DNA from 2 places in the Cohnella hashimotonis genome. Region 1 is predicted to be linked to the other one. Evidence: riboswitches for the same ligand, from Rfam matches in the RefSeq annotation. Region 1 holds a riboswitch; the other holds the start of a gene.
The links. A riboswitch is a leader RNA that binds a small molecule or an ion and turns the genes downstream of it on or off. The one in region 1 is predicted to bind ZMP and ZTP.
Positions count from the first base shown of each region.

Region 2: another riboswitch for ZMP and ZTP. It lies ahead of rpiB (ribose 5-phosphate isomerase B); the one in region 1 lies ahead of KB449_RS22145 (bifunctional 5,10-methylenetetrahydrofolate dehydrogenase/5,10-methenyltetrahydrofolate cyclohydrolase).

Region 1 covers NZ_JAGRPV010000001.1:5,443,432-5,448,671, forward strand. Annotated here, with positions in the region: gene KB449_RS22130 (MmcQ/YjbR family DNA-binding protein) at 1-269, shown strand, start outside; gene hflX (GTPase HflX) at 464-1,750, opposite strand; gene KB449_RS22140 (DUF1801 domain-containing protein) at 2,154-2,558, opposite strand; ZMP/ZTP riboswitch at 2,693-2,777, shown strand; gene KB449_RS22145 (bifunctional 5,10-methylenetetrahydrofolate dehydrogenase/5,10-methenyltetrahydrofolate cyclohydrolase) at 2,869-3,732, shown strand; gene KB449_RS22150 (cyclodeaminase/cyclohydrolase family protein) at 3,729-4,364, shown strand; gene KB449_RS22155 (extracellular solute-binding protein) at 4,399-5,240, opposite strand, start outside.
Region 2 covers NZ_JAGRPV010000002.1:156,365-161,604, reverse strand. Annotated here, with positions in the region: gene KB449_RS35255 (serine hydroxymethyltransferase) at 1-425, opposite strand, end outside; gene KB449_RS35250 (TIGR01440 family protein) at 577-1,176, opposite strand; gene rpiB (ribose 5-phosphate isomerase B) at 1,202-1,660, opposite strand; ZMP/ZTP riboswitch at 1,750-1,831, opposite strand; gene KB449_RS35240 (SLOG family protein) at 1,934-2,548, shown strand; gene KB449_RS35235 (Rpn family recombination-promoting nuclease/putative transposase) at 2,685-3,572, shown strand; gene KB449_RS35230 (low molecular weight protein arginine phosphatase) at 3,651-4,232, opposite strand; gene KB449_RS35225 (manganese efflux pump MntP) at 4,289-4,846, opposite strand; gene KB449_RS35220 (L-threonylcarbamoyladenylate synthase) at 5,082-5,240, opposite strand, start outside.

The sequences.
Region 1 (5,240 bases):
CGCCCTCCGTCAGCTTGAAATGCGATCCTGTGCTCGCTGAGAGTCTCAGGCAGCAGTACGCCGCCGTCATTCCCGGCTACCATTTAAACAAGATGCATTGGAACACCGTCCGTCTCGACGGTACCGTGCCTGACGAGGACTTGAAGGCGATGGTCGATCATTCCTACGATGCGGTCGTGAGCAAGCTGAAAAAAGCGGACCGCGAAGCGCTGGAAATGCGGCTAGCCCCATATCCTAAGGACGATGATGCCCGTCGTAATAAGCAGTGAGGCCGCAAGCCGCCTCATCCCCTGCTTTTCCTTCGGCAGCCTTACGCCAAGCGCGGTGCCGAACACCGTTCCGATCGCGCGCATCGGCGCGAGCTGGGTGACCGGCGCATGCCGAACATAACCCGCTTCGCCGATCCGACCTGGAAAGGACCGCTCCTTCGAGCGGTCCTCTTCGTTCCTAATGCTCTTCGTTCCTATCGCTCCACGAACAATTCGCGGTACCGCTCGTAATCCGCCGCCCTGCAGCTGAGAGACAGGCGCGTGCCCGTTTCCTCGTACTCCGTGCTTCGTACGTCAGCATGCTCGTTAAAGTAAGCGACGAGCCGGCCCTGGTCGTACGGAATCAGCACCTCGCCCTCGACATAGTCGCCGAAGACGCGGTCCCTGATCATCTTCACGAGCTCTTCGACGCCTTGGCCGCTCGCGGCGGACAGGTAGACGATATCGCCGTCGACGCGCGGGAAGTCGGCGTCCGGCAGCAGATCCGCCTTGTTGTAGGCATAGATGGCCGGAATCCCGTCGGCGCCCAGGTCCATCAGCGTTTCCCGGGTCACGGCGATATGCTGCTCGTATTCGGGATTGGCGGCGTCCACGACGTGGACGAGCAGATCCGCCTCGGACACTTCCTCTAGCGTGGAGCGAAACGCCTTCACGAGATGGTGCGGCAGCTGGCTGACGAAGCCGACCGTGTCCGCTAACAGAAAGGTTTTGCGGTCAGGCAGCGAGATGCTGCGAACGGCGGTCTCCAGTGTGGCGAACAGCATATCCTTGGCCAGCACGCGCTTGCCGGATTCGGGTTCGTAAGCTGCCAGCAGCGCGTTCATGAGGCTGGACTTGCCGGCGTTCGTGTAGCCGACGAGCGCGACGACAGGCACCTCGTTTTTCTGGCGCTGCTTGCGCTGGACCTGGCGGCGGGCGACCAGCTTCTCGAGCTCCTGCTGCATATGCGAGATGCGCTCCTCGATCCGCCGGCGGTCCAGCTCCAGCTTGGTCTCCCCGGCGCCGCGGTTCTTAAGGCCTGATCCGCCGCCTTGACGTCCGAGCGATTCGCGCAGACCCACCAGCCGAGGCAGCATGTACTGGAGCTTCGCCACCTCGACCTGCAGCTGCGCCTCCTTCGTCTGCGCGCGCTCGGCGAAGATGTCGAGGATCAGGATCGTGCGGTCGATGACCCGACGCTCCAGCGCGGACTCCAGGTTGCGAATTTGCGAGGGGGACAGCTCGTCGTTAAAAATGACCGTCGAGGCGTCGAGCTCCGCGGCGATCGCCTTCAGCTCCTCCACCTTGCCGCTGCCGATATAATGGGCGGAATTCACGCGTTCCGCCTTTTGCGTCAGCTCGCCGACCGTCTCGATGCCGCATGCGTCCGCCAGGTTGCGAAGCTCCTGCATGGCATATTCGAATCCCGGCGCGTTGTTCAGCTGAACGCCCACGACGACGGCGCGCGCCAGGTTGTTCGGTTCGATATCTTCTCGTTCCATATACTCATCATCCTCTCGTGATCGGTAAAACAAAAAAACACAGGCTTCGTCCGCCTGCGTTCAGGGTGATCAGATCGAGGAAACACGATTCCCCCGACATGGGAAAATCGCGCTCGAAATCGTGCCTATCCAAAGGCCGGCCGCCGGCGGACGACAAAGCATCCGCGAACAAGCGAACCGGCGCAGCTCCCGCGCGGGTTGCCTTCGAATGTAGACAGACTTCATCTGAGTCCCCTGCCTGCAGGCAGAGCTTGGGCGCTAATCATTAGCCGACCAAAGTGCGAACTCGGATGTAGTCTATCACACGGCAACCCTCCGTTCCGTAAAGTACCTCGATTCTAACACATGGCACCTTGAAATGGCAAACGCTTCCTCGCGAATGGTTAGCGAACGGCGGCAGCCCTCAGCTCGTCGCTTCAAGCCAACGCCGTATGACGCTCGCCAATTTGTCCCCTTTTTCCCGCACGTCGTCCATGCCCGCGAGCTTGACGATCGCCCGGTCGTCGGCCGCCCATTCAAGCAGTCCGGACGCGTCCTCGCCCCATGCCGCGCGGATATTCAAATTCTTTTTCTTCGCGCCGGCATGGAAGACGAGCCGGATTATGCCCTTGCCCTGCAGGTTAAGCGTGACCCGATCCTCTCCGTCAACGCTGTAGCTGGGTGCGTTCCACTTAATGCCCTCGGCGAGCCGGACGTCCGCGTCGCGTACAAGCGCGCGCAGCGCCTCGATCTCCCGTTTCATCGGATGTTCGAGCTTGTCCATGAAGTCGGCTACCGCGATGGCCGCCGTCTCCCTTTCCTTCTGCATCCGCTCCGCGCTCCTCTTTATTCGAAGTCCCCTGCATACGTCCTATTCTACCATCTGCTTCCTAATCCCGATATCGCGCTTCCCGTTTCTCAACGGTTTCCAATCGCAGCCGGGTCTGATACTATGAGTGTTATAGAGCCGCTTGCGACTGGCGAGATCAGTGGAATCGACCACGAGGGAGCATGCGGCGGGACCCTTCCGTTCGCCTGGGAGAAAAGGATCCGCGAGCAGGACTCGTATGCGCATACGAGCCTGCCGCGGGTCCTTTTTCGTTTAAAAATCGGCATTCCCATTAAAGGAGGACCACGGTATGACGACGATTATGAAAGCCAAGGAAGCGGCGGAACGAATCTACGACCACGTCCGCTCGCGCGCGCAGGCGCTCAAGGAATCCGGCACGCAGCCGCAGCTGGCCGTTATTCTGGTTGAAGGAGATCCGGCTTCCGCTTACTATGCGCAAGCCAAACGCAAAATCGCGGACCGGCTCGGCGTCGCCTACCGACTTCACGAGCTCCCGGCCAGCGCGACCGAAGCGTCCCTCCTGCAGCTGATCGCCGAGTGCAATGCGGATCCCGCCATTCACGGCATCCTGCTGGAGCTGCCGCTGCCCGCCCGTTTGTCCGCGCGCCGCATCGAGCGGGCCATCGCGCCGGCCAAAGACGTCGATGGCGTCACACCCGCCAACAAGCTCGCCGTCGTCACGGGCGAAGCCGGCCTCTACCCGGCCACGCCGCAAGCTTGCATCGCGCTCGTCAAGCATTACGGCTACGCGCTCGAAGGCGCCGACGTCACGCTGGTGGGACGCGGCCAGACCGTCGGGCTGCCGCTCTTCCATCTGCTGCAGCGGGAGCAAGCGACCGTCACCGTCTGCCACTCCCGCACGCCGGATATCGCGGCGCACCTCTCGCGTGCGGCGTTCGCCTTCGTCGCCGTCGGCCGCCCGGATACGGTGACCCCCGGCATGGTCCATCCCGGCCTCGTTCTGGTCGATGCCGGCATCAACGAGCTCGCGGACGGCAGCATCGCCGGCGATGTGGCCGCAGGCGCGGGCGATCGCGCCGCAGCCTATTCGCCTGTGCCCGGCGGCGTAGGTACGTTGACGACCGCGATCGTGTTCAGGAACTTGATGGATGCGATCGATTGGCAGCAGCAAAAGGAGGCGATCGGCGAATGAGCGACATCTCGTGGGATCAATCGATTCGGAGCTTCATCGGACGAGCGGGCAGCGCAGACCCGACGCCCGGCGGCGGCAGCGTAGCCGCAGTGGTTGGCGCGCTGGGGGCCGCGATGACATCGATGGTCGGCCGGCTGTCGCAAGGCGACAAGTTCACGGCGATCCGGCCGCAGATCGAAGAGACGCTCGCGGAGATGAGCCGCCTGAGCGCCGAATGCGAGACGTTGATGCATGCGGATATCGCGTCGTTCGACCGGTACATGAGCGCGCTGCGGCTGCCGAAGGCGACCGAAGAGGAAAAAGCGCAGCGCCGGGCGGCGCTGCGCGAAGCCGCCGTCCAAGCGACCGCGGTGCCCCTCCGTCTCATGGATCAATGCCGGGAAGGCTTGAGCCATACGCTGCGGATCGCAGAAGGCGCCAATAAAAACGTCTTGTCCGACCTGGCGATCGCCGCAATTCTGCTGGAGGCCGCGGCGCGGTCCGCCCTGCTCACCGCGGAGATTAACTTCGGTTCGCTTCAGGACGCAAAGCTGGAAGCGGCATATGCCGAACAGGCGGCCGATCTGATGCGTCTCATCGCGGACATGGCGCGAGAAGCGCAGGACATCGCCCGCCGCAGGATGCTTGAGTGACGGCGGCGCAAACGTTCATCCGCGCCTCCGGCGTTCACGGTCGCCCGCCTTCCTTTGCCCGATCGAACGCCTGCTGATACAACGCTTTCAGCCTGGTCATACTCAGCTTGTTCAGCCCCTCGATAAAGGCGTCCCACTCGGACATCGGCTTGTAGCCGAGAATAAACTGAGAGACGTTGGCCCCGTAATACTTGTCCAACTGCTCCAGCGCCGGTCCCGCCCAGGCGACCTCGCTTGCGGTCAGCTTCGGCGCTTCGCCGGCAATGGGAGACGCGTACTTGGCCGCTTCGCGATAGGCATATTGCTCGCCGGCCCTGCTAAGCGACATGAGCGAGCGATAATCGAAGCGGCCGTACGTGCCCGCCGTCATAATGCCGGCTTCCTTGCGCAGGTCGTTGGGCTCCTTGAACAGCGGCAGCAGCCGGCGTATGCCTTCCTTTATCTCGTAAGTCTCGCCTTCCTTGCCCCAGCTCATCAGGTCCATGCCCTCGTCCGAGTACAAAAAATCCAGATAGCGCAGCGCCGTATTCAGACGGTCCGTTTTGGCGGAGATCGCGAAGCCGAGCGGCTCGTAGTCTTTTCTCGGCAGATAGGCGAAGCCTTCCAGCCCGCTTGGCGGCGCCATGAACGTCAGATGCTCGCCCGCGTTCAACTGCGCGTTCATAATCTCGATCTGGCCGATGTACTGGACGGTAATGAACGATTGATTCGTCGTCATGAACTGCGTCCAGGCCTTGTAATCCATCGAGAGCCAATCCGGAGGCATGAGTCCTTCTTTGTAGAACTTCCTTAAGTATACGATCATCGTTTTAAAATTCGGATCGGTCGGGCCGTATTTGACCTCGCCCGTCTCGGGGTCCTGATAGAACGAAGGGG
Region 2 (5,240 bases), on a different contig from region 1:
TAAGCGACGAAGTTATACAGCAGGCCGGAAGCGTTAACCGGGCTACCGTGCGTCAGGTGGCCGCCGTGCGCGAGGTTCATGCCGAGCACGGTGTCGCCCGGTTGCAACGTCGCCAGGTAGACGGCGAGGTTCGCCTGCGCGCCGGAGTGCGGCTGCACGTTGGCATGGTCGGCGCCGAACAGTTCCTTGGCGCGGTTGCGGGCGATCTCTTCGGGAATGTCGACGTACTCGCAGCCGCCGTAGAACCGCTTGCCCGGGTAGCCTTCCGCATATTTATTCGTGAGCACGGTACCCATCGCTTCGAGGACGGCTTCGCTCACAATGTTCTCGGACGCGATCAGCTCGAGGTTGTCGCGTTGGCGGCCGAGCTCGAGGTTAAGGGCTTTGACGATCTCGGGGTCTTGCTTGCGCAGATTGGCGGTCATGGTTGGTCCTCCTTAGGGTTATGGAAAGTTGATTTATTGTAAGGGATGGTTAGCGGAAAAGGCATTCGCGTGAAGTGCCGTTAGCCGGTTTTTCCGGCTATCTCGGCCGGGACTCGGCCGCTCGGCGCGCCGTTAGCCGGACAGCTGCGGCTCAGTCGCACGTTCCGGAAGGCGGCGCCTCCCGCTCCCGGCTTGGCAGCGCGTAGACCGCGCGTTCGCCGCCGATCAGCTTCGGGCGCGCGTATGCCATCGTCACCCGCGCCTCGCCGATCCAGCGGCCCGACGGCCTTACCGGCACGGCGACCGGACGCAAGTGCATGCCGATCATCGTTTCGCCGATATCCAGTCCCGCATCGACGGCCACAGCCTCGACGAGGCAGGGATCCGTCAACTGGCTGAATGCATAGGCAGCCATGGAGCCGCCTGCCTTGGGCACGGGCACGGCCGATACGATCGTCCAGCCGCGGGAGACAGCTAAGCTCCGCTCGGTCACAAGCGCGCGGTTCAGGTGCTCGCAGCATTGCCATACGGTCTCGAACCCCCGTCGCTCGCGGACGCGCCGCACGCCTTCATAGATCTCGCGGGCGACGGCAGGCGCTCCGGACGTGCCGATGCGGCGCCCTTGCACTTCGCTCGTGCTGACGCCCAGCACGACGATCTGTCCCGCACCCAAGGCCGCGACTTCGGCCAGCTCGGACAGCGCTTTTTCGACTTGGCCCGCGACGGGCAACGCTTGGTCTTGGTCAGTCATCGTCGCATCGCGCCTCCCGGTCCGTTCAAGGATGAAGTGCCTGCTGCTCTTCGATCGCCTTGACCTTGTTCAGACGTCCGACATGGCGAGGTCCTTCGGAGAAAGGCGTGTCCAGCCAGACGCGAACGATCTCCTCGGCGACGCCCGGTCCGACGACGCGCTCGCCCATCGCCAGCACGTTGGTATCGTTGTGCTCGCGCGTGGCCTTGGCCGAGAACAAATCGTGCACGAGCGCGCAGCGGATGCCCGGCGTCTTGTTCGCCGCGATCGACATGCCGATCCCCGTCCCGCAGATCAGGATGCCCCTGTCCGCCTCCCCGCTGACGACCTTTCCGCAGACGGGCACGGCATAATCCGGATAATCCACCGAATCCCCGCAATGGCATCCGAGATCGATAATCTGGTGACCCTGCGCTTCCAGAAACGGGACGATGACGTCCTTGAGACGATAGCCCGCGTGGTCGGCGCCGATAGCGATGATCATGACTGTACCTACCTCCCTTGATTGTCAGTTGTATTATACCGAATTTGCCGAAAAAAGACGAAAAAGAGCACACGTGCTCAAAGCACGCTGCTCTCTGCCCAGGCGACCGGCCGACATTCCGGTGCTCCACTGTGGTTAATCCCACTTGTGTCGCCAGTTACACCGGAACTGCAACTTGTAGCTACATAATAGCGAAGGAAAATGCCGAAGTCAATCGAAAATAGACTATAATCATCCTTACGAAGATTTATGACGGTTCAGTAAGGAGCGAGCATGAACAATCTGCTGATTACCGGATACCGTGCGCACGAGCTCGGCATTTTCGGACAAAAACACAAGGGCATCCCTTTTATACGGAAAGCGATCGAGTCCAAGCTCATCCCTTTGGTCGAGGAAGGTCTCGAATGGGTCATCACGCCCGGCCAATACGGCGTCGATCTATGGGCTTGCGAATCCGTCATCGCGCTGAAAAAGAATTATCCGCAGCTGCGGCTGTCGATCCTGACGGCATTCGAGGGCCAGGAGGAAAAGTGGAGCGAGGATAAACAAGAATACTACCGCGACATCCTGAAAAACGTCGATTACTATGCGGCAGTGAGCAAGCAGCCCTACAGCGGCCCTTGGCAGTTCACCGCACGCGACGACTTGCTCCTACGCAAAACGGAAGGCATCATCCTTGTCTACGACGAAGAAGCCGGGGATGCCAGCCCGAAGTTTATGAAAGAAAAGGCGCTGCGCAAAAACCGCGAGGACGGCTACCTCTACCTCGCCGTCAGCTCGGAGGACATTCAGAGCGCCGCGAACGAAGAGCAATACGAGATGGCGGACGGAATGGCAGGAGCGGACAATTACGAAGACAGAAGTCCCGACTGGAATGAAGAGATTTAATGGAAGCCGGGAGTTGCGTCGTAGCCGATCGCCTGTTAAACTGATGTCACGAATACGGTCGCAAAGCATGCGTCGCACGCTCTCCCACGAGAGCTGGCGGCGCTTTTTGTTTTCCCGAGGAGCGTGACGATCCGAGATGGCGCCGCACGACGAAGCGTTCAAGAAGCTGCTGCAAACCTTTTTCGCCGAATTCATGGCCTTGTTTTTTCCCGAGCTTTACCGTTCGATCGACTTCTCCCATACTCGCTTTCTCATGCAAGAGCTGTTGGTGGATGTCGTCGGAGGCGAAAAACGCACGGTAGATTTGCTGGTCGAGGTTCGCCTGCGAGGCAAGAACGTATTCATCCTTATTCATCTGGAGCCGCAATCTTATGCGCAAGCGGATTTTGCGGAGCGGATGTTCCTGTATTTTGCAAGGCTGCTGGAGCGCCACCGCAAAACCTATAAAGTGATCGTCCCCGTGGCCGTGTTCACCGGAAACCGCGCAAGAGACGAGCCTGACGGATATTCGATGCGCTTCGAGGAGGAGAGCATCGTGGAATTCCGCTTCCGCAAGCTGGAACTAGCCCGTCTGGATTGGCGGCGTTTCGCCAAGTCGGACAACCCGGTCGCCGCTGCGCTGTTGTCGCGGATGGGTTATAATGAAAAGGACAGACGCGAGCTTCGCCTGGCTTACCTCAAAATGCTGGCGAGGCTGCATCCGACGCTGGACGACGCCAAGCTGGCGCTCGTCATGTCGATTGCGGATCTCTACTACCGGCCCGAATTCGAAGAGGACCGGTCCATTTTACGCGAGCTGCATGCCCGCGATCCGGAGGAGGCCGAACGCGTAATGGAATTGATGCCTGCATGGAAGCGCTGGGGCTACGAGGAAGGCTTGGAGGAAGGTCTGGAAAAGGGCAGAGAGAGCGGCCGCGCCGAGAGCGTGCGCAAGCTGCTGGCCAAAGGCTTTACGCCCGGACAGATCGCCGACCTGCTCGATCTGCCTCAGGAAGAGGTCGCCAAGCTGCGGGATTCGCATTAAAATAGCGCCGCCCGCTCCACAGCCGGAGCAAGCGGCGCTTTGCCGACGTAGTTAAGTAAGAACACTTAAAGCATTCAATCAATCTGCAGCTTGCCGCCCGCCAAAAGCCCGATCGATCGCCTCGCGAATCTCCCGCGCGCAAGCTTCGTATACCGCGAGCGGCCCGCCGTAAGGGTCCGCGATATCAAGATCTGGCGCGCGCCGCGACAGCTCGCTCAGGCGCCGCTTGTCCTGTTCGGGGAACGGCTTGCCGAGCGCCAGCGCCACCTGAAATTCCGCATGAAGGCGATCCATCTCCTGCAGGTCCGGCAGCAGCGCCTCGCTCTGGCTTGCGTATTCCTTGAGCGTATAGGTCTTGGAAGCCGCATGCGGATACCGCTCCGCGATTGCCCGCTTATGGGAGGCGGTCATCGTCAGGATGAGCTCCGCCCACTCCACGTCTCCCCGGTCAAGCCTCGTCGAAGAACCCGGCAGCGCGACATTGCTGCGCCTCAGCGTCTCCGCCGCGTTCGCGGAGATCGGCATGCCCGATTGGGCAGCCACCCCGGCGGACCGCACTTCCATCTCCGCGCCCGTCCGTCTCGCCCAATCCCGCAGCAGAGCTTCGGCCATCGGACTCCGGCATGTATTCCCGGTGCACACCATCAATATACGCCGCATTATCCTAGCCTCCTCATTCGGACGGACCGTCGCCCCGTCACTTTATAGTGAACTAGTTATATCAGAAACAGCAGGCCGAATGCAAACAATATGACCCCGCCGAACGCTTCCCCGTAACCGCCGAGCGACTGGCTCACGCGCGTCCCGAGCAGCAGACCCAGCACGCTCATGGCTCCACCCACGAATCCGAACATCAGCACCGTAAACATCATATGCGCGGAGAACATGCCCAGCGAGACGCCGACCGAAAAGGCGTCGATGCTCACGCTGAGGGCGAAAACGAGCATGCCCCAAAACGTCCGGTGGTTGAACGACGTTACCGCCTCCCCCCGGATCGCGCTGTATACCATATGCCCGCCGAGCAGGATCAGGAGCGCACCCGCAGCCGACGTCGCGACGCCGCCCAACAGTCCGCTCACGTAGTGCCCGGTCAGCATCCCGCCAAGCGGCATCAATACGTGGAACAAAGCGATCAGGGCGCTCAGCTTGAGCACGTCCAGCTTCCGGATGCCCTTAAGCCCGATTCCGATGCCGAGCGAGAAGGCATCCATCCCGAGCGCGACCGCCATAATGCCGATCGTAATCAAATGCCCTGCCGCCGCAGACCATTCCATGCTTTAGCCCCCTTGTCCAGCTAGCCCGATATAGGGAGCATATGCGGACAAGACGGCGAACATGACCCGACGAAAGGCAGGCGCAACGATTGTGGCTGAAGAAGAGCCGGGCGAATATCGAGGCTGCGAGCTTGGTACGATTCGGTGCCGGAGGGCGGAATTGCGCGTGGATCATTCATGCTCGCGTCTAACGGCGAGACAAAATGGTGTTGCGACGCCCTTTGACGGCGCCCGATCAGACCGGCAGCGTCCGCCCGCCGGCCGCCTTGCGCATGCGGTTCATGAGCGCGGCCCCGATGCCTTCCTCCGGGAAGGCTTCGGCCGCGATGAACCGCAGGCCGCGCGCGTCGCATTCGCGCAGCGCCGCGTACAGCGCCTGCGCGGCGGCCGCCGG